4 regions of the Streptomyces ficellus genome follow, and region 3 is predicted to be linked to each of the others. Evidence: riboswitches for the same ligand, from Rfam matches in the RefSeq annotation. Region 3 holds a riboswitch; each other region holds the start of a gene.

Region 1 (7,630 bases), 890 kb from region 3:
GCTACCGGGAGGTCGCCGACCAGCTCGCGGCGGCGGCGCCGGACCGGCCGCTCACGGTCGTCGGCGGCGTCGGGTCCGGGGCCTCCACGGGCGGGATCGTGCAACACCTGCGCCGCCGCGACCCGGACGTGCGGCTGGTGGGCGTCCAGCCGTTCGGCAGCGTCACGTTCGGCAGCCAGGACCACCACGATCCCGAGGCGATCATCGCGGGCATCGGCTCGTCGATCGTGTTCGACAACGTGCGCCACCACCTCTACGACGCGGTGCACTGGATGGACTTCACCCACGCCCTGTCCGGCACGGTCGCCCTGCTGCGCGACCACGCCGTCTTCGCGGGCCTGTCGACGGGCGCCGCCTACCTGACCGCCACGCACGAGACGCGGCGCCATCCGGACCGGCTCCATCTGGTGATCGGCGCCGACACGGGCCACCGGTACGTCGAGCAGGTGCACGCCCGGCACGCGCAGGCCCTGGACCCGGCCGCGCTGAAGCCCGTCGAGGTGGACAGTCCCGAGGCGATGTCCATGCCCTGGTCCGTCATGGCGTGGAACCGCACGCCCTGCCCGGCGCACTGGAAGGAGGCCGCCGCATGACCGTGGTGTGCCTGGAAGCCCTGACGTTCGGACTCGGCCACCTGGTGCGCGCGGCGGACGCGCTGGGCGAGCGGCTGCGGCTGCTGACCCGCGACCCGGCGTACTACGCCCACGAGCTGGAGCGCCTGCCCGCCGGCGCCCTCGACGTCGTGACGACCGAGACGTTCGACACCGAGCGGGTGGCCGGACAGCTCGACGCCACGCCCGGCCTGCGCGGTCTGATCAGCTCCACGGACACCTGGACCCTCGTCGGGGCGGAGCTGACCGCCCGCTTCGGCCTGCCGGGGCTCGAACCGGGCGTGCTGCGGCTGACGCGCGACAAGGCCGCCGTGCGCGACCGGCTGCACCGGGCGGGCCTGTCCCGGGCGGGCGCCGTGGAGGCGGACGGCGGGCGGGGGCACGGTAGGGCGGGCCTGGGCGCCCTGGTCCTGAAGGAGGTGGGGCTGCCGGCCGTCCTCAAGGACACCGCCGGTACCGGCAGCCAGAACGTCTGGCTGGTCAGGGACGAGCGGGAGCTGGAGCACGCCCTGGAGGAGGCCGCGGCGCGGCGCCTGACGGGCCGGCTCTTCGCGGAGCCGTACTTCACCGGGCCGGTCTACAGTGCCGAGACCCTCACCTGGGCGGGGCGGACCCGGCTGCTGGGTGTCTCCAGCCGGCAGATGTCCCCCGAGCCGCACTTCCGCGAGGAGGTGACCGCGTTCCCGGTGGCGTTCGGCGAGGCGCGGCGGGCGGCGCTGGAGGGCTGGCTGGGCGAGGTCCTCGCCGCCATCGGCTACACCGACCGGTTCGCCCACGTCGAGTTCGCGCTGACCACCGCCGGGCCGGAGGTGGTGGAGGTCAACCCGCGCATCGGTGGCGCCCTGGTCGGCGAGGGCATGTGCCGGGCGCTCGGGGTCAACGTGTACACGGCGATGGTGGAATGCGCGCTGGGCCGGCGGCCCGCCCTGATGGACGCGCGCCTGCCGGGCGGGCCGGCCGTCGCGTTCGTCCTCGGCTACCCGCGGGAGCCGGGGACGTTCACCGGCGTCGAGGGGCTCGACCGGCTGGCGGACATGCCCGGCGCGCCCGCCTGGTACCCGGTCAAGCGGGTCGGTGACCGGATCGAGCACCTCGGGGACAGCCGCGGGTACGCGGGCATCGTCTACGCGGAGGGGGAGACCGCCGAACTGGCCACGCACTGCGCGGTGGCGGCGGCGAACGCCGTCCGGGTCCTGACCGGTCCGGTCGCGGCCGCACCGGAGGACCGGGACGTCACCGGGCCTGTCGGGGCCGCACGGGACAGCCGGGGCCCCGGTGGCTGAACCGTCCAGGGGCGCGGGGGGCTTGCGGGCCGCGTTGTCGACGCCGGCCGGCCCGCCGCGCTTCCTGCTGCTCAGTTCGTTCCTCATCCCGCTCGGCAGTTTCATGGTGCTGCCGTTCATGTCGGTGTTCCTGCACGAGCGGCTGGGGATGGGGCTCGGCACGGTCGGTGTGGTCCTGGCGGTGGCGTCGCTGGTGCAGTTCTCGGGCGGGGTCCTCGGTGGTGCGCTGGCCGACCGGATCGGTCTGCGGCGCACGATGCTGTGGGCCCTGGCGGTCCGCACGGCCGGGTTCGGGTGCTTCCTGGCGTGCCTCGTGTGGCCGCCGGTCGCGGTCGTGGCGCTGGTGCTGACGTGCTGCGGCGCCGCGCTCTACCTGCCGGCGAACAAGGCGTACCTGGTGCACGGCGTGGACGAGGAGCGGCGCCCGGTGTTCCTGTCGGCGGGGAACGCGGCGCTCAACGCGGGCATGGCGCTGGGTCCGCTGGTGGCCGGGCCGTTCGTCCTGTCGTCGCCCGGCCCGCTCTTCCTGGTCGTCGTGGTGCTGTTCGCCGTGGTGACGGCGGGGCACGCGCGGCTGCCGGCCGCCGGGGGCGACGGCGTCCCGGCCGCGGGTGCGGCCCGTCAGGGACTGCTGTCCGGGGTGGCGGCGCTGCCGTTCGCGGCCAACGCGCTGGCGTTCTACCTGTACTTCCACTTCCAGCACTTCCTGGCGGTGTACGCCGTGCGGCGGGCGTCGGCGGAGTTCTACAGCGTGGTGCTGCTGCTCTGCTTCGTCCTGGTGATCGTGGTGCAGCCGCTCGCGTCCGGGCTGATCCGCCGGATGCCGTACGCCCTCGCCCTGGCGGCCGGGTTCACCGGGCTCGCCGCGGGGCTCGCGGTGCTGGCGATCGGTACCCGGCCGGCGCTGCTGGCGGGCGGGGCGCTGATCACCCTCGGGGACATCGTCCTGTTCCTGAAGAACGACCTGGAGGCGCTGCGCCGCAGTCCGCGCTCGGACGCGGTGGTCTTCGGCCAGCAGCGGCTGGCCGCGGGGCTCGGGGCGTGTGCCGCCGGCGTGCTGGGCGGGCAGGTGTACGGCCTCGGCGAACGGTCCGGGCACACCGGCTGGTTCTGGCTGCTGGCCGCCGCGCAGTGCCTGCTGCTGCCTCCGCTCCTGCTCACCCTGCGCGGCAGGACCGCCGCGCCCGGCTCCGCCGGCGACGACACGGAAGGAACGACGGCTCCTCATGACGCACACGGGCGGGTTCCAGGACGATGAGTTCTGGACCGAGTTCTACGACTTCCTCTTCTCCGTACAGCGTCACGCGCAGGCGGAGTCGCTCCTCGACACGTCGCCGCTGCTCGCGTTCCCGCCCGGGGCCCGCGTCCTGGACCTGGCGTGCGGCCCGGGGGTGTTCACCGTGCCGCTCGCCCGGCGCGGCTTCCGCGTGACCGGCGTGGACCTGAGCCCGGCCATGCTGGACCGGGCGCGGAAGGCCGCGGCCGACACGGGGGTGTCACCGGAGTACGTCCGGGCCGACGCCCGGGAGTTCACGCGGGCGGGCGCCTTCGACGTGGTGCTGAACATGTTCACCTCCTTCGGCTACTTCGAGGACCCGGCCGACAACGCCCGCGTGCTGCGTGCCATGCGCACGTGTCTCGCCCCGGGCGGCACGCTGGTCCTGGACCTGGCCGGGAAGGAGCTGCTGGCGCGGAAGGTCGAACCGCCGAAGGTCGTCCGGCGCGGCGAGGACCTCCTGGTGCAGACGGACACCGTGCTGGACGACTGGGCGCGGCTGCGCAGCGACTGGGTGCTGGTGCGGGGCGACCGGGTGACGCGGGCGAGCCTGGTGTGGTTCGTCTACAGCGCGGTGGAGCTGCGCGCGATGGCCGAGGAGGCCGGGTTCGGCCGGGTGGAGGTGTTCGGCGGGTTCGACGGCCGGCCCTACGACCAGGACGCCGAACGGCTCGTCCTGCGGGCGGTCCGTGACGCATGACACCACCCCGGGGGCGCACGGCGGTGATCGTGCGCCCTTTCACCCCTTCCCCATATGAACGTAATATCGCCAGGTCATCACCGCGATGGGAGCCAGGAAGCCGGTGCGAGTCCGGCACGGTCCCGCCACTGTGACCAGGACCGCCCCCCATCGACACGCCGCCGCGCTCGCGCGCGGGGCGCGGGGAGGGCGCCCCGGGAGTCAGGACACTGTCCCGTCGCGGGCCCGATCCGAGGAGCGCGGACTCCCCAGGAGGCTTTACGTGTACGACGGCACGCCCCGTCCTGTCTCACCCCCCTCTGTTCCCCGCCGCCGTGCCCTGCGCACCGCGGCCGCCCTCCTCGCCCTGAGCACCGCCCTGGTGGCCGGCTGCTCCGCGGGCGGGGACGGGAAGGGCGCGGCGAAGTCCGCGCCGGCGCCGGCCAAGGGCTTCCCGGTCACCATCGACAACTGCGGTGTCCGCACGACGTACGACGCGCCCCCCGCCCGGGTGGTCACCATCCACCAGCACCCCGCCGAGCTGATGCTGTCCCTCGGTCTGAGGGACCGCATGGTCGGCACCGCGTTCCCCGACTCGGCGGTCCTGCCGCAGCTGCGGAAGGACTTCGGGGCCGTACCCGAACTGGCCAAGAAGGAACCGTCCTTCGAGAAGGTCCTCGACGCCGAACCCGACTTCGTCTACGGCGGCTACGGCAGCGCGTTCGCCGAGGACGAGGGCCGGTCCCGGAAGGCGTTCGCGGACGCCGGCATCGACACGTACCTGAACCGCGAGTACTGCGGCAAGAAGCAGGTGTCGATGAAGGACACCTACGACGAGATCCGCACGATCGGTTCCCTGTTCGGGGTGGCGGAGCGGGCCGACCGGCTGGTGGCCGACCTGCGGGGCCGCGTCGACCGGGCGACCGCGGCGGTGAAGGGCGCGCCCGCGGTACCGGTGTTCGTCTACGACAGCGGCGACAAGGCCGCGTTCACCGCCGGCGGCAAGAGCCTGGGCACCGAGATCATCCGGCTCGCGGGCGGACGCAACGTCTTCGACGACCTCGACGAGGTGTTCGGCGACGTGTCGTGGGAACAGGTCGTCGCGCGCAAGCCCGAGGTCATCGCCATCTACGACTACGCGGGCGCCGGCAGCGTCGAGCAGAAGAAGAGGTTCCTGCTCTCGCAGCCCGCCCTCGCGGACGTGCCGGCCGTGAGGAACAAGCGGTTCGTCGTCCTGCCGCTGACCGCGACCCTGGTGGGCGTCCGCCCGCCGCACGCGGTCGAGGACCTGGCGCGCGCCCTGCACCCCGAGAAGTTCCGGTGACGGGCGCGGCGCCCGCCAGTCCGCCGACCGCTCCCGCCTCCCGCCCCGCCGCTCCCGGCCCCGCCCGGAAGGACGGGGGCGCGGCGGGGTCCCGCCGGGCGCCCTTCGTCACGGCCCTGGGAATCCTCGGCGTCCTGCTCCTGGTGTCCATGACCGCGGGCATGGCCATCGGCTCGGTCGCCGCGCCGCCCGGCGAGGTGTGGGGCATCGTGACGCACGCGCTGGGCGCCGACTGGTCGGAGCCGGTCTGGTCACGGGCGCGCGAGACGATCGTCCTGGACGTGCGGGCGCCGCGCGTCCTGCTCGGGGCGGTGACCGGCGCGGGGCTCGCCGTGGTGGGCACCGCCATGCAGGCCCTGGTGCGCAACCCGCTCGCGGAGCCGTACCTGCTGGGTGTGTCGTCCGGTGCCTCCCTGGGCGCGGTCGCGGTGATCGTCTTCGGGGTGAGCGTGTTCGGGCCCCTGTCGCTGTCGGTCGCCGCGTTCATCGGGGCGCTGGTGACGCTCCTGCTCGTCTACATGACCGCGCGGACGGGCGGGCGGATCACGTCGGTGCGCCTGGTGCTGTCCGGTGTGGCGTTCGCCGCCGTGCTCACGGCGGTGATGGACATGCTGCTGCTGACCAGCGACCGCGGCAACGAGGCACGGGCGGTCCTCGCCTGGACGCTCGGCGGGCTCGGCGGTGTGCAGTGGGGCACCCTGTGGCTGCCCGGCGCCGCCGTGCTGCTCGGGGTGGGCGTCCTGCTCGTCCAGGCCCGGAACCTGAACCTGCTGCTGGCGGGCGAGGAGGCCGCCACGACGATGGGGCTGGACGTGGCGCGTTTCCGGGCCCGGATGTTCGTCCTGCTGTCCCTGGTGACCGGTGTGCTGGTCGCGGCCGCCGGGCCGATCGGATTCGTGGGGCTGATCATGCCGCACATCGTCCGGCTGTTCGTGGGCGGCGACCACCGGCGGGTGCTGCCGACGGCCGCGCTCGCCGGGGCGGTGTTCCTGATCTGGGCCGACGTCGCCGCGCGTACGGTCGCCGCGCCCATGGAGATACCCGTCGGCGTCCTGACCGCCCTGTGCGGCGGGCCGTTCTTCCTGTGGCTGATGCGCAGGGACGCCCGGCGGAACCCGGACGGAGGAGTGGGATGACCGCGACCGAGCTCGTGATCGAGGGCGTCACGCTCAGCGCCGGCGCCCGCCGTCTCGTCCGGGACGTCTCCCTGACCGCCCGCCCCGGCGAGGTGATCGGGCTGGTCGGTCCCAACGGCAGCGGCAAGTCCAGCCTCCTGCGCGCCGTCTACCGGGTCCTGCGCCCCGACACCGGGCAGGTCCGCGTCGACGGCGCCGACGCCTGGGCGCTGCCCCCGCGCCGGCTGGCCCGGACCCTGGCCGCCGTGGTGCAGGAGACGGGCGCCGACTTCGACCTGACGGTGCGGGAGGTCGTCGCCATGGGCCGTACCCCGCACAAGCGGCTCCTCGACGGCGACACCGCAAAGGACGCCCGGCTGATCTCCCGGGCCCTGGAGGCGGTGGACGCCGCCGGGCTCGCCGACCGCGCCTTCGACCGGCTCTCCGGGGGCGAGCGCCAGCGCGTGCTGATCGCCCGCGCCCTCAGCCAGCAACCGTCGCTGCTGGTGCTGGACGAGCCGACCAACCACCTTGACGTACGGCACCAGCTGGAGGTCCTCGGCCACCTGCGGGCGCTGCCCGCGACCGTGCTGGTGGCGCTGCACGACCTCAACCTCGCCGCGTACTACTGCGACCGGTTGTACGTCCTGCGGGACGGCGCGGTCACGGCCTCCGGCCCGCCGGGCGAGGTGCTCACCCCGCTGCTGCTGGCCGAGGTGTACGGGGTGGCGGCCGAGGTGTCGGTCCATCCGCGCACCGGCGCGCCCCAGGTCACCTTCCTGCCCGGTGGGACGGCCGGGGCGGTCGTGGCAGGGGCGGATCACTCCGGCTCGTGATGGTGGGGTGTCGTGGCGGGCGGCGCGGCGGGCCGGGGCCTGCCGCCGTCGTGCCCGGACAGCACCACCGCGAGGAGTCCCACGACCACCGCGACGGCGGCGAGCCGCCCGGCGGCCCGGGCCGTCCAGCCCGCGACGGCCGCGCCCCGCCCGCCGCCGGGCGCGCCCAGCCGCTCGGACCGCCGGGCGGGCCGGACCAGGCGCAGCACGAGCAGGACGGCCACGGGCAGCTGGAGCAGCCACAGCGCGGTGCGCGGCCACTCGCCGTACCAGACGTTGGTGCCGTACAGCAGCGTGTGCCAGACGCTCAGGACGTACACGAGGATCACGAACCGGTGCACCCGCCGCCAGGTGCCGGCGCCAATGCGGTGCCGGACGTAGAACAGCAGCCCGAGCGGGACGGCGAGGTAGAGGGCGCCCTGGCCGAGGGGGATGGCAAGCCTGCCGGTGCCCGAGTCGTACCAGCCGGGTACGAAGGTGTCGGCGAACGCGGACCACAGCCGTGA
Region 2 (7,630 bases), 1.1 Mb from region 3:
GCAGCGTCAGCTGGGTGCGGAAGTAGCGCAGCGTCTCGTCGAACTCCTCCTTGCCGGGCACCCGCTTGGCGATGTTCAGCTGGCCGCCGATCTCGTCCGCCGCGTCGAACAGGGTGACGTCGTGCCCGCGCTCGGCGGCCGAGACGGCGCAGGCGAGGCCGGCCGGGCCCGCGCCGACGACCGCGATCCGCTTGCGCAGCCGGGTGGGGGAGAGGACCAGCTCCGTCTCGTGGCAGGCGCGCGGGTTGACCAGGCAGGAGGTGATCTTCCCGCTGAAGGTGTGGTCGAGGCAGGCCTGGTTGCAGCCGATGCAGGTGTTGATGGTCTCCGGCCTGCCGTCCGCCGCCTTCGCGACGAAGTCGGGGTCGGCGAGGAACGGCCGGGCCATCGAGATCATGTCCGCACGCCCCTCGGCCAGGATCCGCTCGGCGACCTCGGGGGTGTTGACGCGGTTGCTGGTGATCAGCGGGATGGACACCGAGCCCATCAGCCTCTTGGTGACCCAGGTGTACGCGCCGCGCGGCACCGAGGTGGCGATGGTGGGGATGCGGGCCTCGTGCCAGCCGATACCCGTGTTGATCATCGTGGCTCCGGCCGCCTCGATCTCCCGGGCGAGCGCCACGACCTCCTCCAGGGACGAGCCGCCCGGCACGAGGTCCAGCATCGAGAGCCGGTAGATGAGGATGAAGTCCGGGCCCACCCGCTCCCGGGTCCGGCGCACGATCTCCAGCGGGAAGCGCACCCGGTTCTCGTAGGAGCCGCCCCACCGGTCCTCGCGCCGGTTCGTCCCGGCGGCGATGAACTCGTTGATCAGGTAGCCCTCGGAGCCCATGATCTCGACGCCGTCGTACCCGGCGGACTTCGCCAGCTCGGCGGCGCGCGCGTAGTCCTCGATCGTCTGCTCGATCTGCGCGTCGGTCAGCTCGTTGGGTACGAAGGGGCTGATCGGCGCCTGGAGCGCGCTGGGCGCGACCAGGTCGGGGTGGTAGGCGTACCGCCCGAAGTGCAGGAGCTGCATCGCGATGCGCCCGCCCGCCGCGTGCACCGCGTCCGTCACGACGCGGTGCGCGGCGGCCTCCTCCTCGGTGGTCAGCTTGGCCCCGCCCTCGTAGGGCCGCCCGGCGTCGTTGGGCGCGATGCCGCCGGTGACGATCAGCCCGACGCCGCCGCGGGCCCGCTCGGCGTAGAAGGCGGCCATGCGCGCGAAGCCGTTCTCGGCCTCCTCCAGCCCCACGTGCATGGAGCCCATGAGCACCCGGTTGGGCAGCGTGGTGAACCCGAGGTCCAGGGGTTCGAGCAGGTGCGGGTACGGGGCCGGGGCCTGGGCCTGGGTCGCAGTCATGGGGGCGCCTCCTCGCGCGATGTCGTCGCCCCAGTTGTAGACGACCACGGAGGCCTTGTGCAACAAGTTGCATAAGGTTCGGCACGTGACCTGCACAACGCGCACGGCAGACCCGCCCTGGCGGTGACGCGTCCTAGCGGTCCGTGACCGCCGCCGCCCACTCCTCCAGCTCCTCCGGGGTGCGCGGGCCCGCCTCCCCGGGGCCCAGCAGGCCCCGGTCGCGGAGCACCCGGGCCACCGCCATTCCCCAGGGGCGGCGCAGCCGGGCGGCGTCCAGGAGCGCCTGGTCGGCGAGGAGCCCGGCCACCGGGCCGGTGCGCAGGCCCTCGGAGGTGAGGACCGCCGCGTCGTCGGCCCAGCGCAGCGCGAGGTCCACGTCGTGGGTGGCCATGACGACCGTCGTTCCGGAGGCGCGCAGCCCGTCCAACACGGCCAGCAGCCGCTCCTGGCCGTGCGGATCGAGCCCCGCGGTCGGCTCGTCGAGGACGAGCACCCGGGGATGCATGGCGACCGCTCCCGCGATCGCGGCCCGCTTGCGCTGGCCGTACGACAGCAGGTGCGTCGGCCGGTCCTCCAGCGCCGCGATGTCCAGCGCCTCCAGCGCCTCGCTCACCCGCTCCCGCACCTCGCGCTCCGTGAGCCCCAGGTTCATCGGCCCGAACGACACGTCCTGGCCCACGGACGCGGCGAACAACTGGTCGTCCGGGTCCTGGACGACCAGCTGCACCGTCGTCCGCAGCCGGGTCAGCCCGGCCCGGTCGTACGACACGTCCCGCCCCTCCAGGCGCAGCCGCCCGCTCACCGGCCGCAGCCCGCCGCTCAGCAGCCGCAGCAGCGTCGTCTTGCCGCTGCCGTTGCGGCCGAGCAGCGCGACGGACCGCCCCGCGGGCACGGCGAAGCCGATGTCCCGCAGCACGGCGGGGCCGTCCTCGTAGGCGTAACCGGCGCCGACGAGTTCCACCACGGCGGAAGCGTTCATGACAGGAACCTCTTCAGGACGAAGGTGAGGGCGACGAGCCCCGCGAGCAGGGCGCCCGTCGCGGCCAGGAACCGCCCGGAGACCGCGGTCCGCGGCACCAGCACCCGCAGGGTGCCGTCGTAGCCGCGGCCGGCCAGCCCCGTCTGGAGCCGCGCGGCACGGTCGAAGGCCCGGACGAAGGCCGTCGCGCCGAGACCAGCGAGGGACCGCCAGGCGGCCGCCCTGCTCGTCAGCCCCAGGCGCGCCGCCTGCGCCTGCCGGACCCGCCGGACCGCGTCCAGCAGGAGGAAGGCGATCCGGTACATCACGAGCGCCACGTCGACGACCGGCGCCGGCACCCCCGCCCGCGCCAGCCGCGGCAGCACGTCGGAGACCGGTGTGGTGAACGCGAACAGCAGCACGCCCAGCGAGGCCGCGGACGTACGCAGCAGCAACTGCCCGGCGTGCAGCGGTCCGTCGGGCGCGAGCGAGACGAAACCGCCCGCCCCGCCCACCTGGAACAGCAGCGGAACCGCCCCCGTCACACAGAAGCCCAGCGGGACGCGCCACGCCCGCCACAGCTGCCGCGCGGCGACCCCGGCCGGGCCGAGCAGCACCACCAGGGCCGCGGCGGCGACCAGCACGGCGCCCGGCCAGGGCGGCAGGCACACGGCCAGTACCGTCAGGCCGAACCCCAGAGCGGCCTTCTCGCACGGATGACGGCGGCGCCAGCGACTGCTGTGCGCCGCCGCGTCGATCGGCAGCACCGGGCGGCTAGGCGGAGGGCTGCCGGTCGCCGGCGCCCGGGGCGTCCGCGCCGTGCGCCTGGTCGTCCCCGGCCTGCTCCCGGGCCCGGGTCTCGCCCTGCCGGCGTCCGCGCCGCAGCCCGAAGTAGTACGCGAGCACACCCGCGCCGATGGCGGCCTGGAGCGCGAACAGGGCCGACTCGACCTCGCCGGACGGCGGCTCGTACAGCGGGCTGAACCACGGCTCGTAGTCCGGCTCCAGCTCGGTGATGGCCGTCTCCGCCTGCGCGTCGGCGCCCGCGAACGGCTCCTCCTTGTGGTCGCCCATGCCCAGCGCGAGCGGGAGGACGGCCAGTGCGACCACGACGAGCAGCAGCAGCGTGTTGATCCTGGCGTTACGGCTCATCGGGCCACGGCCTCCTTCGAGTTCTTCGCCGGCTTCGCCGACAGGACGCCGAGCCGGAGCAGGTCCCCCTTGCTCGACTGCGTCAGCAGGCGCATCACCAGCACGGTGAGCAGGCCCTCGCTGACCGCCAGCGGGATCTGTGTGACCGCGAAGATGCCGCCGAACTTCGCCAGCGCGCCGGCGAAACCGCTGCCCGGGTCGGGGAACGCCAGCGCGAGCTGCACGCTGGTGACGCAGTACGTGGACAGGTCGGCGACGAACGCCCCGAAGAACACGCTCACCATCAGCGGCGCGCCGAAGCGGCGCAGCAGCCAGTACGTGGCGAAGCCCGCCCACGGCCCGGCTATCGCCATGGAGAAGGCGTTGGCGCCCAGGGTGGTCAGGCCGCCGTGGGCCAGCAGCAGGGCCTGGAAGAGGAGCGTGATGGTGCCCAGCACCGCCATGATCGGCGGCCGGAACAGGATGGCCCCGAGCCCCGTGCCGGTCGGGTGCGAGCAACTGCCCGTCACCGAGGGGATCTTCAGCGCGGAGAGGACGAACGTGAAGGCACCGGAGGCGCCGAGGAGGAGGGTCGACTCGGGATTGGCCCTGACCTCACGGGTCAGGGCGCGGACGCCATGGGCGACGAACGGAGCGGCGGCGACGGTCCAGGCGACCGCGTGCGCAGGGGGTAGGTACCCCTCGGCGATATGCATGATGTGGGAGACCCTCTCCAGCACCTCGTGGATGGACAACGCGCCCCGGCCGGTCTCCTGGCTGACGGGATGACAGAGGATGCCGCCGCGGCCCCGCCTTCCCGGACCCGCGGTCTCCCGCGGTGTTCCAGTGGCTTCCCGGAGGGGTGGAGCCGGACTTCCCGATCACAGTGGCGAGGGCCGCACCGGTACCGCACCGGTTTCCCGAACACCAAGGCCCTGCGACAGTAGTGCGTTGACCAGGTACATCACAACCCGCGCGGCGACCGGGAACGTCACACCCGAAACGGGACCGGGCCGGGGCCGGGACCGCGGCCGGGGCCGCCACCGGGCGTCACCGCCCGCACCACCCCGCGCCTCCGGCCGCGCTCCCGGTCGCGCCCTCGTCGTCAGCCCTTGCGGTAGCCGTACGCCTCCGCGGCCGCCGTCGCCACCGCGTCCAGGTCGCCGCCCGCCGAGGCGGTGACCACCGCGGCCACCGCGCCCTCCACGAACGGCGCGTCCACCAGCCGGGTGCCCGGGGGGAGCTCGTCGCCCTCCGCCAGCAGGGCCTTCACCGTCAGGACCGCGCTGCCCAGGTCCACCAGGACGGCCACGCCCGCACCGCCGTCGACCGCCGTCGCCGCCTGCGTGATCAGCTCCGCGCTGGTGCCGAGCCCGCCGTCCGGAGTGCCGCCCGCCGCCGCCACCGGCGCGGTCTCCCCGCCACCGGCGAGACCCCGGGCCAGGTCCGCCACCGAGGACGCGACCCGGGCGCTGTGCGACACCAGCACGATGCCCACCCGCGCGGTCACCGCGCCGCCTCCGCCCCGGCGAGGGCGCCGATCAGCAGGGCGGACGACGTGGCCCCCGGATCCTGGTGCCCGACGCTGCGCTCACCGAGGTAGCTGGCCCTGCCCTTGCGCGCCCGCATCGGAACGGTCGCCAGGGCGCCCCGGTCCGCCGCCTCGGCCGCCGCCGCGAACGACGCGCCGAGCGACTCGGCCAGCGCCTCCACGGCCGGCTCCAGCGCGTCCAGCATCGTCTTGTCCCCGGCCTTCGCCCCGCCGAGCTGCGCCACCGCGGCCACGCCCACCCGCAGCGCCTCGGCCAGCTGCACGGGCGCCACCTCGGCGGCGTCCCCCAGGGCCTTCCCGGTGCGCCGCAGCAGCGTGCCGTACAAGGGCCCCGAAGCACCGCCGACCGTCGAGATCAGCTCCCGCCCCGCGAGCACCAGCACCGCGCCCGGCGTCCCGGCCGGGTCACCCTCCAGGGCCTTGACCACCGCGGCGAATCCCCGCTGGAGGTTGGCCCCGTGGTCGGCGTCCCCGATCGCCGAGTCGAGGTCGGTGAGCCGCCCGGCCTCCCGGTCCACGGCGGCGGCCGCGCCGGTCATCCAGCGCCGGAAGAAGTCCGCGTCGAGCATCACGCGCCTCACACTCCCCATCGCAGGGCGGCCGTCCGCACCGGTGCGTCCCACAGCCGCAGCAGTTCCTCGTCCGCCTGGCACACGGTCACCGAGCACCCCGCCATGTCGAGCGAGGTCACGTAGTTCCCGACGAGCGTACGGGCCACGGTCACGCCCCGCTCGCCCAGCACCCGCTGCACCTCGGCGTTGAACCCGTACAGCTCCAGCAGCGGTGTCGCGCCCATGCCGTTGACCAGCACCAGCACCGGCCCGCTCGGCCTCAGGTCCTCCAGGACGGCGTCCACCGCGACGTCGGCGATCTCCCGCGACGTCATCATGGGCCGCCGCTCCCGGCCCGGCTCGCCGTGGATGCCGATGCCCAGCTCCAGCTCGCCCGGCGGCAGGTCGAACGTCGGGCTGCCCTTCGAGGGGGTGGTGCAGGCGCTCAGCGCCACCCCGAAACTCCGCGAACTCGCGTTCACCCGCCGGGCGATCGCCTCCACCCGCTCCAGGGGCGCGCCCTCCTCGGCGGCCGCACCGGCGATCTTCTCCACGAAGAGCGTCGCGCCGGTCCCGCGCCGCCCCGCCGTGAACGTGCTGTCCGACACGGCCACGTCGTCGTCGACGAGGACCCTGGCGACCTGCACGCCCTCGTCCTCGGCGAGTTCGGCGGCCATCTCGAAGTTCAGCACGTCGCCCGTGTAGTTCTTGACGACGAACAGCACGCCGTGCCCGCTGTCCACGGCGGCGGCCGCCCGCACCATCTGCTCCGGAACGGGCGACGTGAACACCTCACCGGGGCAGGCCGCCGCCAGCATCCCCGGCCCCACGAACCCGGCGTGCAGCGGCTCGTGCCCCGACCCGCCGCCCGACACCAGGGCCACCTTCCCCGCCACGGGCGCGTCCCTCCGTACGACGACCCGCCTCTCCACGTCCACGGTGAGTTCGGGGTGCGCGGCGGCGATCCCGCGCAGCGCGTCGGCGACGACGGTCTCGGGTACGTTGATCAGCATCCTCATGGATACCTCCTGGTGAGTCTGGCAGGCATGGGACCGAGCAGGCTTTTCGCGGGCCAGGATGGGTGAGAGAGACGATTGATCTTGGCGGTTCGCGGCGCCCGGGGGCGGCTCCGCGTGGTACCGAGACCGACCCGTTGGCGTCGTTCCTGACTATCCGTCAGGATGGGCCTGCGCTGCGTCCTCTTTGCGTTTGTGCATGATGGAGCGATTATCGGCGTGGGGATGCGTTCGCGCACCGGTGCGTCGTGGCCGGAAACGGCCGACTCCATGCCGACAGGCTTCAGGTCATGCCTGCGCGCTCGGCGGCGACCGACTGAACGGCGAGTGCCGTGCGGGGATGCGTGCTCGAAAGGCGAGCCACGGATGAGCCCGCAGGGAATACGGTCCGTGGCTGTGGACTTCCGGTGAGGAGTCCGTTGCGGCGTCCTGGGGAAGCGATGCGCGATGGGGATGTCGGGCGGGGCGGCGGACACAGCGGGTATCCGGTACGAGGACCGGTGGACCGCGCGCCCGGAACCCCGCTGCCCGAAGTCGCCGACGGAAAGACCTGGGTTGCTCGCCATCGCCCACCTGGACGCTGTCAGTCCGTACAGCGGTCGCACGGCGGATGCCGTCGAGACCGTTGAAGTGTTCTCGCTCAACTCTCGGTTGCGCCGAACATCAAGGTGCTCTTGGCGGCGCACGAGCGGCGGGATTCCCCGAGGGGGAGCCGACCGAAGCGTCGGTGCGCGACGCACTCACCGTGGGACTCACCGTGGGAACGGTCCCGACAGCCTGAGCCCGAACGCTTCGACCGGCAGGGCACCACCGGCGGTGCCGCGCCCGGTCGGCTCAGCGCCCCACGACGTCCCTCGCTACCCGGCAGCCACGACCGGGCCGGCCGTGACCTGAGGACTGTTGGGGAGCAGCGGCGCGAGGTTGTCCCTGACGAAGTCCGCCGCCTGCCTGATCGAGTCTTCGGCCCCGGAGCGGTCTTCGAAGACGCTGGTGGAGACCATCACTCCGTCCCCGGCGTCCACCCAGTAGTACGCCACGAAGCCGGGGACTCGCCGCAGGACAGGCACGAATCCCTCGTCC
Region 3 (7,630 bases):
CGCCGAGGGTCAGCGCGCCGACGGCGGCGAGGCCCTCCAGCGCCCAGTCGAGCAGCCGGGCGAGCGACTCGGGGGCGGTCGCGACCACGGGCTGCGGGCCCTCGGGCACCTCGCAGCGCTCCTCGCGGAGTTCGGCGACGCGCTGGCGGAGCAGGTCGAGCAGGGCCGGGACCGGCACCGGACCGGCGGAGAGCTGGAGGAGGGAGAGCACCTGGGGGACGGCTTCCACCACCTCGGCCACCGCGGCCGGGGCGACATCGGCGGGCGCCGGGTGGACGAGCGACCAGGCGTCGAAGAGGGCCACCCAGCCGCGCAGGACGGCGGAATCGTCCCGGTCCCAGGCACGCAGCCGCCAGCCGGGGCGGGCGGTGTCGCCGTGGAGTTCGACCAGTCCGGCGAGCCGGGCGCGGTCCCAGCCGGCCCGCACTTGACCGGCGGTCAGGCCGAGCGCGGCGGCGGCCCGTTCGGTGGCGGAGACGGCGTCGGGGCCGCGATGACGGTCGCGGTCGCGCTCGACGGCGGCCCAGCGGGCGATGCGCACGGCGTCGGCGAGCACCGCCCTCGCCTGTCGGGCCAGCTCGGCGGGCGGCGGAGTGCCCTCCGGCGGCCTGGGCACCGGCCGGGTACGCCGGGTCGTCACGGCCCGTCGGGCCGTGGTCAGGGGCCGCGGACGGACGAGTCGGAGTCTGGAATTGCGCGCCAGTTGCTCATCAGGCTTTCGAGACGTCACGGGGGCAGTCTTCCCGCTGACGCCCCGAAAGCCCAAACGGAACGCGATTCGCCGGGCTCGGCGGGGTCAGATCAGGGAGGTGAGGAAGCGGCGCATGGCCTCCTCGTAGCGGTCCGGGTCGGCGTTCCACATGGCGGCGTGCGGGGCGTTCGGGACGGTGTGCAGGGTGACCAGGTCGGCGCGGCGGGCGGCCAGCTCGCGGGAGCTCTGCCAGGGCGCGAGGCGGTCGTCCGGGCCGTGGAAGACGAGCGTGGGTACGCGCAGGCCCCGCGGGTCGGCGGCCTCGGCGAGCCGGTCGCCGTGCACACCGGTGCTGCCCTGCGCGGCGCGGACGGCGAGCGGGAGCAGCGGGGCGGGCACCCGGCGGGCGGTGGCCAGGGCGCGCAGGGTGGCCTCCCAGTCCAGGACCGGCGAGTCGAGGACGAGGCCGCTGATCCGGTCGCGCAGGCCGCAGTTGGCGGCGGCGTGCAGGGCCATGGACGCCCCGGTGGACCAGCCGTGGAGGATGACGCGTTCGGCGCCGTGCCGTACGGCGTGGCGGATCGCGGCGTCCAGGTCGCGCCATTCGGAGTCGCCCAGGTGGCCCAGTCCGCCGGCGGGGCGAGGCGCTCCTGGGTCGCCTCGGTAGGCGAGGTCCAGGACCGGCAGGCGCATCCGGTTGAGGAACGTCATGAGGTTCAGCGGGTGCTCGCGGGTCGTGCCGATGCCGTGGACGGCGATGACCCAGGTGGAGCGGGAGGCGGGGACGAACCAGGCGGGCAGGGCGCCGAGTTCCCCCTGCACCTCCATGTCGCTGTACTCCAGGCCGAGCGCCGAGGCAGGGGTGCCGGTGTGCAGCTGCGGGGTGAACCTGACCCGGCTGCCCGGTTCGAGCCGGCCGCCGACGACCCGTTCGAGCCGGCGTACGACGGTGTCGGCGCTGTGCGGTACGTCGTCCAGGACGGGCCCGACGACGGCGTGGACGTCCGGGCCGGCCAGCCCGTAGGTCCCGGGGCGCCGGGAGGCGAGGCAGCGGGTCAGGGTGACCTGCCCGGCGGCCGTGGCGTGCACGGTGAGCCGGGGCTCGCCGGGCAGGGGCCGGCCGGACGGCACCTTGAGCGCGGCGCTGCTGGTGTACCGGCCGGCCGCGACCGCGGCCGCGCCGGCACCGATCAGTGTGGTGACGGCCGCTGCCGTCGCTGTAGCGGGGCGCACCGTTCCAGTGTGGTGACGTGCGGGTGCGGATGCCAGTGGGCGCCCCCCGCCGGGGTGTCGCGCACCCGGCGACGTACCCAGGGTGGGGCCGTGCCCCCCACCCACCGCCCCGCGCCCGGCGACGCACCGGGGTGGGGCCGTGCAGGGTCGCCCCCGCAGGGGACCGGCGGCGTTACCGGGGCTCCCATCCTCGTAACTCGAGGCCGCCGGCCCCGAGGAGGCGAGCCCGGAGGGGCCACGCCCCCCACCCACCGTGCGTATCCGCACCGCCCACCGGGCGAACCGGGAACAGGCACCCCGCCGGCCCGTTGTGCCCACCCGTTCCGCCCTGCGGAACGATTGCCCACAACAGGGTGGGGGGGGACCCAGCGGGACGATTGCCCACAACGGGTGGGCGGGGGTGGGAGCGGCCGCGGGACGATTGCCCACAACGGGTGGGCGGGGGTGGGAGCCGCCCAGCGGGACGACTGGCCACAACGGGGGCGAGGGTGGGCCCAGCGGGGCGAGCCCAGAACGAGACCGGCGGGGCCGTCAGTGGGGCTGGCCGTAGCCGGAGAGCTTCGTGGCGGCTTCGTGGAGTTCGGCGGGGGACAGGAGGCTGGGGGTGTGGCCGGGTGCCGAGGTGGCGGTGAGCCAGACGCGGCACATCCACTCCAGCTGGGCCGTGCGGTCGTAGGCCTGGTCCAGGGTGTCGCCGTAGGTGACCGTTCCGTGGTTGCGCAGGAGGCAGCCGGTGCGGTCGTCCAGGGCGCGCATCATGTGGGCGGCGAGGTCCGGCGTGCCGTACAGGGCGTAGGGGGCGACGCGGACGGGGCCGCCGAGGGCCGCGGCCATGTAGTGGATCGGTGGGAGTTCGGTGACGAGGGTCGACGCGGCGGTGGCGTGGACGGCGTGGGTGTGCACGACGGCGCGGGCCGTGGTGCGGCGGTAGATCTCCAGGTGCATGGGGAGTTCGCTGGTGGGCGCGAGCCGGCCGCGGACCTGGGTGCCGTCGAGGTCGACGGCGACGGTGTCGGCGGGGGTGAGCCGGTCGTACGGCACGCCGCTGGGGGTGACGAGCACCAGGTCCCCCACCCGTGCGGAAACGTTTCCGGAGGTACCGACGACCAGCCCGTCCGTCACCGTCCTGCGGGCGGTGCCGACCAGTGCGTCCCATGCCCGCTCGATCGCGTCCTGTGTCATGCACCCGATCCTGTCAGGCACCGGGCGGGTCCGGCACGAGTGATCCATGTCTCGTCGGCGGGTCGGCGCCGGGCCACGGCGCGGCCGTGAGGAGACGGGGCGGGGTGCCGGAATCGCCCGGTTTTCCGGCCCCGACCTCACGCCCGGGGGCGTAAGCGGAATGACCGCACCCCGCTTGGGGTCACCATGGCGCCCGAGCCAGTTCACCTTCCGTTCACTCAGGTTGCTTACGTTCGCCGTGCCACTGACGTCGAACGATTGCCTGGGTAAATGGAACACATCACGCTGCTGCTCGCCATTGTGGTCGTGACAGCTCTCGTGTTCGATTTCACGAACGGTTTCCATGACACCGCCAACGCGATGGCGACCACCATCTCGACCGGCGCGATGAAGCCCAAGACGGCGGTGGCCATGTCCGCCGTGCTCAACCTGGTCGGCGCCTTCCTGTCCGTCGAGGTCGCCAAGACGATCTCCAGCGGACTCGTCACCGAGGACGGCATCACACCAGAAGTGATCTTCGCGGCGCTCGTCGGCGCGATCCTGTGGAACCTGCTGACGTGGCTGGTCGGCCTGCCGTCCAGCTCCTCCCACGCCCTGATGGGCGGCCTGGTCGGCGCCACCGTCGCCTCCGTCGGCATCGGCGGCGTCAACGGCGGCGTGGTCGTCACCAAGGTCCTGATCCCGGCCGTCGCGGCCCCGCTGGTCGCGGGCATCGCCGCGATGCTCGCCGCCCGCCTGACGTACAAGGCGGGCAAGCACGTCGACGAGAAGACCGGCCGCAAGGGTTACCGCGCCGGCCAGATCGCCTCGGCCGGTCTGGTCTCCCTCGCCCACGGCACCAACGACGCGCAGAAGACGATGGGCATCATCACCCTCGCCCTGGTCGCCGGAGGCGTCCTCGTGCCCGGCTCGAACCCGCCGGTCTGGGTGATCGTCTCCGCCGGTCTGGCCATCGCCCTCGGCACCTACCTCGGTGGCTGGCGCATCATCCGCACCATGGGCAAGGGCCTCACGGACCTCCAGCCGCAGCAGGGCTTCGCCGCCCAGACCAGCGCGGCGGCCGTCATCCTGGCCTCCTCCAACCTGGGCTTCTCGCTCTCCACCACGCACTCCTGCTCCGGCGCCGTGATGGGCGCGGGCCTCGGCCGCAAGGGCGGCGTGGTCCGCTGGTCGACGGCGACCCGGATGTTCGTCGCCTGGGGCCTGACCCTGCCGGCCGCCGGCCTGGTCGCCGCCGCCTCCGAGTACGTCACCAAGCAGGGTGACTGGGGCGTCGCCGCCGTCGCGGTCTTCCTGGTCGCCTCCTGCGCCGCGATCTGGTTCATCTCCCGCCGCCAGGTCGTCGACCACACCAACGTCAACGAGGTGGAGCAGGAGGAGCCCGCGGGCGTCGTGACCACCGCGATCGCGGCCGTCACCCCGCCGCCCCCGGCCGGTGCCGTCGCGGTCACCGCCGAGGAGCTCAAGGCCACCATCCCCGCCCCGGCGGGTGAGGCGAACTCGACGTCCCACGCCCCGGCTCCCGCCGCCACGGTGTAAGGAAAGAACAGCATGAAGATCGACTGGGCAGCTCTCGGCTCCGTCTTCGGGGTCAGCCTCCTGGCCACCGTCGCACTGGTGGGCCTGTTCACCCTCGGCATCGTCGGCCTCTCCAAGCAGGAGACCGCCTCCGCCGGCGGGGGCTCCGCCACCCTCGCCCGCACGGGTGCCTACGCCTGCTTCGCGCTCTGCGCGGCGGCCGTGGCGTACGGGATCTTCCTGATCGTCACCTGATCGGGTCTCCCCCGGCTCTCCCCCGGCGCCCCCGGAACGACATGTCGTTCCGGGGGCGCCGTCGTACGCCGGTGTGTGCCTCGGCACAACCTCCCGCCGCAGGTCAACAGCGAGTTGACGGGCGTTCGCGGGGCGTGGTGGACTGCCGGGGCCATTACGGCGGCAGGTGAGGAAGCCGGTGCGACTCCGGCGCGGTCCCGCCACTGTGAGTTCGCCCTGACGGGCGGATGAGTCAGGAACTCCCGTCGCCGGTCACGTCGAGCCAGGGCGCGGACCCTGAGTGAGGACATCACCATGCCCGGCTGCCTTCGCGCTGCCCCGGAAGCACCCAGCACATCGAGAACCCATGCGCGGTGACCGCGTCTTCGCGTACGGCGCCGCCGCCGGGCTGGCCGCCGATCTGCTGCTCGCCGACCCCCGCCGCGGGCACCCCGTCGCCGCGTTCGGGCGCGCCGCGGGCGCGGTGGAGGGCGTGTTGTGGCGCGACCACCGCGCGTGGGGCGCACTGCACTCCGTGGTGTGCGCCGGGGGCGCGGCCGGGGCGGCGGTGCTCGTCAGCCGGGCGGTACGCGACCGGGGCGCCGTTCCCGCCGCGCTCACCGCGGCCGCCGTGTGGGCCGTCGTCGGTGGTACGACGCTGGGGCGCGAGGCCCGCGCGATCGGGGGCGCACTGGCCGCCGGCGACCTGGAGGTGGCGCGCGAACGGCTGCCGCACCTGTGCGGGCGGGACCCGCAGTCCCTGGACGGCCCCGGCATCGCCCGCGCGGTCGTCGAGTCGGTCGCCGAGAACACCTCCGACGCCGTGGTCGGCGCCCTGGTGTGGGGCGCGGTCGGCGGCGTACCGGGCCTGGTGGCCTTCCGGGCGGTGAACACGCTCGACGCGATGGTGGGCCACAAGTCCCCGAGGTACCGCCGCTTCGGCTGGGCGTCGGCGCGCCTGGACGACGTGGCCGGCTGGCCGGGCGCCCGGCTGACGGCCGCCCTGGCCGCGGTCGCGGGCGGGAACCCGCGCGGCGCGGTCCGGGCCTGGCGGGCCGACGCGGACAAGCACCCGAGCCCGAACGCGGGCCCGGTGGAGGCGTCGTTCGCCGGCGCGCTGGGTGTACGGCTGGGCGGGACGCTGTCGTACGGCGGGCGCGTCGAGCACCGGCCGGTGCTCAACGCGGCGGGCCGGGCGGTGGAGGTGGCGGACATCGAGCGGGCGGTGCGGTTGTCGCGCCGGGTGAGCGCCCTGACCCTCGCGGTGTGCGCGGGCGGGCGGCTGGCGTTCGGGGCGATGAGGCGGAGGCGTACATGAAGCGGGGTGGGGGGCTGCTCGTCGCGGGCACCACGTCCGACGCGGGCAAGAGCGTCGTCACGGCCGGCATCTGCCGCTGGCTGGTGCGGCAGGGCGTGAAGGTCGCGCCGTTCAAGGGGCAGAACATGTCCCTGAACTCGTTCGTGACGCGCGAGGGCGCGGAGATCGGGCGGGCTCAGGCCATGCAGGCGCAGGCGGCGCGCGTGGAGCCGACCGCGCTGATGAACCCGGTGCTGCTCAAGCCGGGCAGCGACCGCTCCAGCCAGGTCGTGCTGATGGGCAAGCCGGTCGGCGAGCTGAGCGCCCGCGGCTACCACGGCGGCCGCCAGCAGGCGCTGCTCGGCACGGTCGTGGAGTGCCTGGAGGAGCTGCGGAGCACGTACGACGCCGTCATCTGCGAGGGCGCGGGCAGCCCGGCGGAGATCAACCTGCGGCGCACCGACATCGTCAACATGGGCATCGCGCGCGCCGCCCGCTTCCCGGTGGTCGTGGTGGGCGACATCGACCGGGGCGGCGTGTTCGCGCAGTTCTTCGGTACGACGGCGCTGCTGGCGCCGGAGGACCAGGAGCTGGTCGCGGGTTATCTGGTGAACAAGTTCCGGGGTGACGTGACGTTGCTGGAGCCGGGCCTGGACATGCTGCTGGACCTGACCGGCCGGCGGACCCTCGGTGTCCTGCCGTACGCGCACGGGCTCGGCATCGACGAGGAGGACGGGCTGCGGGTGTCGCTGCGCGGCGCGGTCCGCGAGTCGGTCGTCGCGCCGCCGGCCGGCGAGGACGTGCTGCGGGTCGCCGTCTGCGCCGTACCGCTGATGTCCAACTTCACGGACGTCGACGCGCTGGCCGCCGAACCGGGCGTGGTGGTCCGGTTCGTGGACCGGCCGGAGGAGCTGGCCGACGCGGACCTGGTGGTGGTGCCCGGGACGCGCGGGACGGTGAGGGCGCTGGCGTGGCTGCGCGAGCGGGGCCTCGCGGAGGCGATCGCGCGGCGGGCCGCCGAGGGGCGCCCGGTGCTCGGCATCTGCGGCGGCTTCCAGGCGCTGGGCGAGCACATCGACGACGAGGTGGAGTCCCGGGCCGGTGCGGTCGAGGGGCTCGGGCTGCTCCCGGTGCGGGTGCGGTTCGCGCCGGAGAAGACACTGGCGCGGCCGGTCGGCGAGGCTCTCGGCGAGCGGGTCGAGGGGTACGAGATCCACCACGGTGTCGCCGACGTGCGCGGCGGCGAGCCGTTCCTGGACGGGTGCCGCGTCGGGGCGGTGTGGGGCACGCACTGGCACGGCTCGCTGGAGAGCGACGGCTTCCGGCGGGCGTTCCTGGCGCAGGTGGCGCGGGCGGCGGGGAGACGGTTCGTGCCGGCGCCCGGGACGTCGTTCGGGGCGCTGCGCGAGGAGCAGCTGGACCGGCTGGGTGACCTGATCGAGGAGCACGCGGACACCGACGCGCTCTGGAAGCTC
Region 4 (7,630 bases), 5.4 Mb from region 3:
TTCCGCCGGGCGACCGGTCTCGCGACCGTGGTCGCCGTCCTGGACGACCCGGTCCCGCCGCCGGTCAGGTCCGGAGCGCTCGGGCCCGTCCTGGACCAACTGCTGGTCCGCGACCCCGCGCGGCGCCCCGACGGCGCGCGGCTGGAGCGGCTGCTGCGCCAAGCGCAGTACGCGGCCTCCCCCCAGGGCCCGCACGCGACGGCTTGGACCCCGCAGGACGCCGTCCCGGGCGGTACGTCCGTTCCGGGCGGTGCGTCCGTTCCGGGGGGTAGGTCCGTTCCGGGTGGTGCGTCCGTGCCGGGTGGGGTCTTCGGGCCGCCCGTACCGCCCCTGCCGGCCGCGCCGCCCGCGCGCCGGCCGGCCCGCCGTCGTGCCGTGGCCGTCTCCGCCGCCCTCGCGGTGACGGTCGCCCTCGCGGCCGTGGCCGCCCTGAACTGGCCGCCCGGGGGTGGTTCGGCGGACAGGGGCAAGAACGGCACCGGCACCTCGCCCTCCACCTCCGGCCCTCGCACCCCGGGACCCGCCACGCCCGGCACCGGAACGCCCGCCACCGACACGCCCGGCACCGGATCATCCGGGTCCAACGGCGGCGGCACCGCGCCCAGGGGCTCGCTGCTCACCGAGGCGAACGTACGCGCCGTCCTCGCGTCGTTCCGCGAGGCGAGCGGCAACCCGCAGGTCAAGGAGGTGACGTTCTACGAGGACTACGCGCTGGCCGCCATCCCCACGAAGCCGGGGGCCAAGACGTACGACGCGTACCAGTACCGCGACGGTGTGGCGAGGAGGACCGGCCCGGGCGGCACCATCGCGTCCGGCAGCGCCGACGACCAGCCGTTCGACGCCACCACCCTCGCCTGGAGCGGCCTGCCCGCACTCATGAAGCGCGCGGAGCGGGAGCTGAAGGTGGACGACCCGAACCTGCGGTACGTCATCGTCGACCGGTGGACGTTCAACGACGACCGCCCGACCCTGCGCGTCTACCTCTCCAACGAGTACCTGGCATCCGGCTACCTCGCCGCCGACACCCGCGGCCAGGTCGTGGCCTCCCACCCGGCGTCCTGAGCGCCCTCGCACCCCGTGCGCCCCGCGCCGCCCACCACCGCGTCACACCCTCCGGTGCCAGCACCACCACGCGCCGAGGGCCGCCACGGCCGGAACGGCGAGGTCTCCCACCGCGACGACCCCGCCGGGCCCCTCCGGGAGCGCGCCGACGCCGCCGACGGCGACCGCGGCGAGGAGGACGGCGAGAACGGTCCAGAACTTCCGCATGACGGGCCCCCACAGGTGCGGTTGGTGCGCGTCACGGTAGCGGGCGGCAGGTTCACGCGGGCGGCCACGGGCGGCCCGCCCGGCCCCGGCTCCCTCTCCCGACACTTCCTCACCCCCAGGAGGCCCACACCATGAGCACGGACCAGCGCCACCTCCTCGTCATCGGCGTCGGGGCCGGTGACCCGGACCACCTGACGCTCGCGGCGGTGAAGGCACTGCGGCGCGCCGACGCCTTCTTCCTCCTCGGCACGGGTCCGGAGAAGGCTTCGCCCACCGACCTGCGGCGCCGCATGATCGACGCGCACGCCGACCGGCCCCACCGCGTCGTCGCAGCCGACGACCGCGAGGAGTGCACCACCGCCGTCCACGACCGGCGAGCCCGGCGCGGCGACGTGTACGAGCGCCTCGTCCGCGACGAACTCGCCCCGGGCGAGACCGGCGCCTTCCTGGTGTGGGGCGACCCGTCCCTGCACGACGGCACGCTGGACGTCCTGGCCTCGGTCGCGGCACGGGGCACCGTCGCCTTCACCACCGAGGTGGTCCCGGGCGTCACCAGCGACTCCGCCCTCGCGGCACGCCACGGCTTCGCCCTGGACCGGGTGGGCCCCGACGCCGACGGCGACGCCCGCATCAACCGCGGCGCCTGCACCGGCACCCCCGACGAACTCCTCGTACCCGGACGGTCGTCGGACGCCGCCGACCGCGTCCGGCGACCGCGCACCGAGCCGCCGGCCGACGAGGAGGCGATCCCCGTCCTGCGCGTCGACGACGCCGCCACGGCGGTCGCCTGGTACCGCCGACTCGGGTTCGTGCAGCAGTGGGAGCACCGTTTCGAGCCGGGCTTCCCGGCCTTCGTGGAGATCGCCAGGGGCGCCGTCGCGCTGTTCCTCTCCGAGCACACCGGCGACGCCCGCCCCGACACCCTGGTCTACCTCCGCGTACGTGACGTCGACGCCGTCGCCGCCGAGTTCGGCGTGCCGGTGACCACCGCCCCCTGGGCGCGGGAGGTCGAACTGCGCGATCCCGACGGCAACCGCCTGCGCGTGGGCACGCCCACCGAGTGAGCACGGCCCGGCCTGCCGCGGTGCCTCCGCGCGACGGCCGGGAGACCCGCACCCGCGCGGGTGTCCCGGCCGTCCCAGCGGGTCAGGAGGAGGACAGCTCCGCACGGACCGTACGGGCGGCGGCCACCAAATTCTCAAGCGACGCCCGGGTCTCGGGCCAGCCCCGGGTCTTCAGACCGCAGTCCGGGTTGACCCAGAGCCGTTCGGCCGGGATGGCCTCCAGGCCGGCGCGCAGCAGCGCGGCCGCCTCGTCCGCACCCGGAACGCGCGGCGAGTGGATGTCGTAGACACCCGGGCCCGCCTCGCGCGGGTAGCCGTGGGCGGCGAGCTCACGCGCGACCTGCATGTGCGAGCGGGCGGCCTCCAGGCTGATGACGTCGGCGTCGAGGTCGTCGATGGCCTGGACGACATCACCGAACTCCGCGTAGCACATGTGCGTGTGGATCTGCGTGTCCGGACGCACCCCGCCGGTGGTCAGCCGGAACGACTCGGTCGCCCAGGCGAGGTACTCCGCGTGGTCCGCCTTCCGCAGCGGCAGCGTCTCGCGCAGCGCCGGCTCGTCCACCTGGATCACCGAGGTGCCCGCCGCCTCCAGGTCGCTCACCTCGTCGCGCAGGGCGAGGGCGACCTGCCGGGCGGTCTCGCCGAGCGGCTGGTCGTCGCGGACGAAGGACCAGGCGAGCATGGTGACCGGCCCGGTGAGCATCCCCTTGACCGGCCGGTCGGTGAGGGACTGGGCGTACCGCGTCCAGCGGACCGTCATCGGCTCGGGGCGCGAGATGTCACCGGCGAGGACCGGCGGCCGGACGTAGCGGGTGCCGTACGACTGGACCCAGCCGGCCTGTGTGGCGAGGTAGCCGGTGAGCCGCTCGGCGAAGTACTGCACCATGTCGTTGCGTTCGGCCTCGCCGTGCACGAGGACGTCCAGACCGGCCTTCTCCTGGAAGGAGATCACCTCCTGGATCTCGGCCTCGATGCGCTGCTCGTAACCGGTGGCGTCGATCCGCCCGGCGCGCAGGTCCGCCCGCGCGGTGCGCACCTCGCCGGTCTGCGGGAACGAACCGATGGTCGTGGTGGGCAGCAGCGGCAGTCCGAGGTGCGCGCGCTGGGCGGCGGCCCGCTCGGCGTACGGCTGCGAGCGGCGGGCTGCGGCGTCGGTGACGGCTCCGGTACGGGCCCGGACAGCCGCGTCACGGGTGAGGGGGGAGCGGGCGCGGGACGCCAGGTCGGCCCGGTTCGCGGCCAGTTCGGCGGAGATCGCGTCCGTGCCCCGGGCCAGACCCTTGGCGAGGGTGACGAGTTCGGCCGTCTTCTGCCGGGCGAAGGCGAGCCAGCGGTGGATCTGCGGGTCGATGTCCCGCTCGAGGGCGGCGTCGATGGGCACGTGCAGCAGGGAGCAGGAGGCGGCCACGTCCACACGGCCGGCGAGCCCCAACAGGGTGCCGAGGGTGGACAGGGACTTCTCGTAGTCGTTGATCCAGACGTTGCGTCCGTCGACCACACCGGCCACCAGGCGCTTGCCGGGGAGGCCGCCGACGGCCGCGAGCGCGTCCAGGTTGGCGGCCGCGGCGCCGGTGAAGTCGAGCGCGAGACCGTCGACCGGAGCCTTGGCCAGCACCGGCAGTGCCTCGCCCAGCCGGTCGAAGTAGGAGGCGACGAGCAGCTTCGGCCGGTCCGTGAGTCCACCGAGGTCCCGGTAGGCGCGCTCGGCGGCGTTCAGCTCGGCCGCGGTGCGGTCCTGGACGAGCGCGGGCTCGTCGAGCTGCACCCATGCGGCGCCGGCCGCCCGCAGGTCGGCGAGGACCTCGGCGTACACCGGGAGCAGCCGGTCCAGCAGGGTGAGCGGGTCGAAGCCCGGCGCCACGCCGGGCGCGGGCTTGGCGAGCAGCAGGTAGGTGACGGGCCCGAGGAGGACGGGCCGGGCGGCGAGACCCAGCTCCAGCGCCTCCTTCAGCTCCGCGACCTGCTTGGTGGAGTCCGCCGTGAACTCGGTGTCCGGGCCCAGCTCCGGCACCAGGTAGTGGTAGTTGGTGTCGAACCACTTGGTCATTTCCAGCGGCGCCACGTCCTGGGTGCCGCGCGCCATGGCGAAGTAGCCGTCCAGGGCGCCGGCGCGGGTACCGGTGCCGGCAGCGGCCTCGAAGGCGGCCCGGTGGCGTGCGGGGATCGCTCCGACCATGACGGTGGTGTCGAGGACGTGGTCGTACATCGAGAAGTCGCCGGTGGGCACTTCGTGGACACCGGCGCCGGCCAGCTCGTTCCAGTTCGCCCGGCGCAGTCCGGCGGCCGTGGCACGGAGGGCGTCGGCGGTGACGCGGCCCTTCCAGTACCCCTCGATCGCCTTCTTCAGCTCCCGGTTCGGCCCCTGGCGCGGATAGCCGTACACGGTGGCCCGTGCTGCCGCGGCTGCGGTCTTCGTGGTCACGGAGATCTCCTTCGCGAGATGAATCCCTGAGATCCCGGGGACGGGACGAGAGCGCGAAGGGGTGACGGACCGGACGGTGCGGCCTCGCGCGGTGTGCGCGGCCGTCCGCCCGATGTGTACGCCGACCCGCCCTCGAGGTCACCGGGATGCCGCACGCGACGGTTCGCGTACGGACAGCGGGCAGGTCTTCGGACTCGCGGGCACTTCCTCCCCGAGGAGGTCTCCTACTGGCCGTCGCTTCCCAGGCCCCTGCGGACCCAGTGCGTATGACGGCGGTCGTTCCCGCTCACCGCTGCGGGGCAGTCCCGGATTCCCACCGGGTTCCCTCTTGCGACGCCTCCCGCCTGGCGGGCGGGGGCGAACCAGCTGTGCCGGTCAGCCTACGCGGCGGTGCCGCACGACGGAGCGGTACCTCCGGCATTCGGACGGCGGGGACGACGTGAGGTGGGACACACGGGCCCACGGCCCGGCGGCGTACGAGTGCGGGCCCACGGCCCGGAGGGCGTACGAGTGCGGGCCCACAGCCCGGCGGGTACGAGTGCGGGAACGCGTCCGGTCGGGGACGTGTCCCAGCGGTAACGCGTCCGGGCGGGAAGCGTCATCCCCGCGCTTCCCGCCCCGACACCTGACGCCGGCCCCTCAACCGGCGCCGGGCTCATCCCCCGTCGTACGGGTGGAACCCCCGGCCCGACTTGCGGCCGAGGAGACCCGCCTCCACCATCCGCTGGAGCAGCGGCGGCGGGGCGTACAGCGGCTCCTTGAACTCGTCGTACAGGGACTCGGCGATCGAGGCCACGGTGTCCAGCCCGATCAGGTCCGCGAGCCTGAGCGGACCCATGGGGTGGGCGCAGCCGAGCTCCATGCCGGCGTCCACGTCGGCGGGCGAGGCGAACCCGGACTCCGTCATGCGGATGGCCGACAAGAGGTACGGGACGAGCAGGGCGTTGACCACGAAGCCGGCCCGGTCCTGGGAACGGATCACCGTCTTGCCGAGAACGCCGGTGACGAACCCCTCCACCAGCGCGACGGTCGCGGCCGAGGTGTGCAGGGACGTCACGACCTCCACCAGTGGCAGCACGGGCACCGGGTTGAAGAAGTGCAGCCCCACCACCCGGTCCGCGCGGCCGGTCGCCATGCCGAGGCGCATGACCGGGAGGGACGAGGTGTTGGTGGCCAGTACCGCCGCCGGATCCTCGACGATCTTGTCGAGCGCGGTGAAGACCTCGGTCTTGGCGTCCGCGTGCTCCACGACCGCCTCGACGACCAACTGCCGGTCGGCCAGGTCCTCCAGGCTTCCGGTGACGACCAGGCGGGCGAGCGCGTCGCCCGCCGCGCGGCGCTCCAGCTTCCCGCGGCGCACCGCACGGTCCAGGGACGCCGACACCCTTTCCCGGGCGGCGCGCGCGGCGACCGCGTCCACCTCGCAGAGCACGGTGTCCAGCCCGGCCCGCGCGCAGACCTCCGCGATCCCGGCGCCCATCTGCCCTCCGCCGACCACGCCGACACGCCGCACCGCCACGCGCTCGGGCCCGCTCATGACCGGCCCTCCCCGCGGTCCGCGCGGCGGACGAGGTGGCGCGAGTAGGCGTCCGGCGTGAAGAAGAGCGGCAGCGCGCTGTTCAGCGCCGTGTGCTCGAAGAGCGCCCGGACCTCGTCGACCGCCGCCCACGGGTACTCGGCCCCCAGAGCGGCGACCTCGTCGTCCAGTACGGCCAGCACCGTCTCGCGGTCGACGACCCGGTGGCGCAGCCACTGCCAGACCTGCACACGGGCGATCTCGGCGGTGGCCGCGTCCTCCATCAGCCCGTTGAGGGCGACCGCCCCCCGCCCGCGCAGCCAGGCGTCGAAGTAGCGCAGGGCGACCGCGATGTTGGTGCGCACGCCCTCCGGGGTGGGCGGGCCGCTGACGCGGCGCACGGACAGCAGGTCGGCCGCGGTGACCTCGACGTCGTCACGGGTACGGTCCAGCTGGTGCGGCCGTTCTCCCAGGACGCCGTCGAACACCGCCCGGCACACCGGGACGAGCCGGGGGTGGGCGACCCAGGAGCCGTCGAAGCCGTCCTCCGCCTCGCGTTCCTTGTCGAGCCGGACCGTGGCCAGGGCGGCCTCGTGGGCGGCCGGGTCCTTACCGGGCACCTGGGCGGCCATGCCGCCGATGGCGTGGGCGCCGCGCTTGTGGCAGGTGCGGACGAGCAGTTCGGTGTACGCGCGCATGAAGGGGGCCGTCATGGTGACCCTGGCACGGTCGGGCAGCAGGAAGTCGGTCCGGTGCCCGAACGTCTTGATCATGCTGAACAGGTAGTCCCAGCGGCCCGCGTTGAGACCGGAGCTGTGCTCGCGCAGCTCGTAGAGGATCTCCTCCATCTCGAAGGCGGCGGTGATCGTCTCGATGAGCACGGTGGCGCGGACGGTGCCGCGCGGGATGCCGAGGAGCTCCTGGGCGAGGACGAAGACGTCGTTCCACAGCCGGGCCTCGTAGCGGTTCTCCAGCTTGGGCAGGTAGAAGTACGGTCCGTGCCCGGCGTCCAGCTGGCGCCGGGCGCAGTGGAAGAAGTACAGGCCGAAGTCGACGAGAGAAGCCGGGACGGTCTCGCCGTCGAGCTCCAGGTGCTCCTCGGTGAGGTGCCAGCCGCGCGGGCGGATCACGATGGTGGCGAGGCTGCCGGGGGCGCCCAGCCGGTACGCCTTCCCTCCGGGGGCCGTGAAGTCGATGCGCCGTTCGATGGCGTCGAGCAGCGTGAGCTGGCCGCCGACGACGTTGTCCCAGGTGGGTGCGGTGGCATCCTCGAAGTCCGCCATCCACACCTGGGCCCCGGAGTTGAGCGCGTTCACGGCCGTACGGCGCTCGGGCGGACCGGTGATCTCGACACGG

Evidence for each region. Region 3 has a riboswitch for cobalamin ahead of EIZ62_RS25645 (cobalamin biosynthesis protein). Riboswitches for the same ligand answer to the same signal wherever they lie in the genome.
Region 1: another riboswitch for cobalamin. It lies ahead of EIZ62_RS29825 (ABC transporter substrate-binding protein); the one in region 3 lies ahead of EIZ62_RS25645 (cobalamin biosynthesis protein).
Region 2: another riboswitch for cobalamin. It lies ahead of EIZ62_RS30575 (energy-coupling factor ABC transporter permease); the one in region 3 lies ahead of EIZ62_RS25645 (cobalamin biosynthesis protein).
Region 4: another riboswitch for cobalamin. It lies ahead of metE (5-methyltetrahydropteroyltriglutamate--homocysteine S-methyltransferase); the one in region 3 lies ahead of EIZ62_RS25645 (cobalamin biosynthesis protein).

What each region holds. Positions count from the first base shown of each region.
Region 1 is NZ_CP034279.1:6,627,122-6,634,751, reverse strand. It holds gene EIZ62_RS29845 (cysteine synthase family protein) at 1-593, shown strand, start outside; gene EIZ62_RS29840 (ATP-grasp domain-containing protein) at 590-1,894, shown strand; gene EIZ62_RS29835 (MFS transporter) at 1,887-3,152, shown strand; gene EIZ62_RS29830 (class I SAM-dependent methyltransferase) at 3,121-3,870, shown strand; cobalamin riboswitch at 3,925-4,102, shown strand; gene EIZ62_RS29825 (ABC transporter substrate-binding protein) at 4,133-5,173, shown strand; gene EIZ62_RS29820 (FecCD family ABC transporter permease) at 5,170-6,309, shown strand; gene EIZ62_RS29815 (ABC transporter ATP-binding protein) at 6,306-7,124, shown strand; gene EIZ62_RS29810 (ferric reductase-like transmembrane domain-containing protein) at 7,109-7,630, opposite strand, start outside.
Region 2 is NZ_CP034279.1:6,803,771-6,811,400, forward strand. It holds gene EIZ62_RS30555 (NADPH-dependent 2,4-dienoyl-CoA reductase) at 1-1,342, opposite strand, end outside; gene EIZ62_RS30560 (energy-coupling factor ABC transporter ATP-binding protein) at 1,476-2,321, opposite strand; gene cbiQ (cobalt ECF transporter T component CbiQ) at 2,318-3,067, opposite strand; gene EIZ62_RS30570 (energy-coupling factor ABC transporter substrate-binding protein) at 3,075-3,452, opposite strand; gene EIZ62_RS30575 (energy-coupling factor ABC transporter permease) at 3,449-4,147, opposite strand; cobalamin riboswitch at 4,178-4,378, opposite strand; gene dhaM (dihydroxyacetone kinase phosphoryl donor subunit DhaM) at 4,537-4,941, opposite strand; gene dhaL (dihydroxyacetone kinase subunit DhaL) at 4,938-5,552, opposite strand; gene dhaK (dihydroxyacetone kinase subunit DhaK) at 5,561-6,553, opposite strand; gene EIZ62_RS30595 (antibiotic biosynthesis monooxygenase family protein) at 7,408-7,630, opposite strand, start outside.
Region 3 is NZ_CP034279.1:5,733,404-5,741,033, reverse strand. It holds gene EIZ62_RS25670 (hypothetical protein) at 1-640, opposite strand, end outside; gene EIZ62_RS25665 (alpha/beta hydrolase) at 797-1,924, opposite strand; gene EIZ62_RS25660 (class II aldolase/adducin family protein) at 2,456-3,106, opposite strand; gene EIZ62_RS25655 (inorganic phosphate transporter) at 3,377-4,645, shown strand; gene EIZ62_RS25650 (hypothetical protein) at 4,658-4,879, shown strand; cobalamin riboswitch at 5,001-5,140, shown strand; gene EIZ62_RS25645 (cobalamin biosynthesis protein) at 5,226-6,176, shown strand; gene EIZ62_RS25640 (cobyric acid synthase) at 6,173-7,630, shown strand, end outside.
Region 4 is NZ_CP034279.1:297,089-304,718, reverse strand. It holds gene EIZ62_RS01395 (serine/threonine-protein kinase) at 1-1,062, shown strand, start outside; gene EIZ62_RS01390 (hypothetical protein) at 1,105-1,269, opposite strand; partial or broken gene EIZ62_RS01385 (SAM-dependent methyltransferase) at 1,401-1,859, shown strand; gene EIZ62_RS01380 (glyoxalase superfamily protein) at 2,016-2,333, shown strand; gene metE (5-methyltetrahydropteroyltriglutamate--homocysteine S-methyltransferase) at 2,416-4,758, opposite strand; cobalamin riboswitch at 4,921-5,140, opposite strand; gene EIZ62_RS01370 (3-hydroxybutyryl-CoA dehydrogenase) at 5,414-6,295, opposite strand; gene aceB (malate synthase A) at 6,292-7,630, opposite strand, start outside.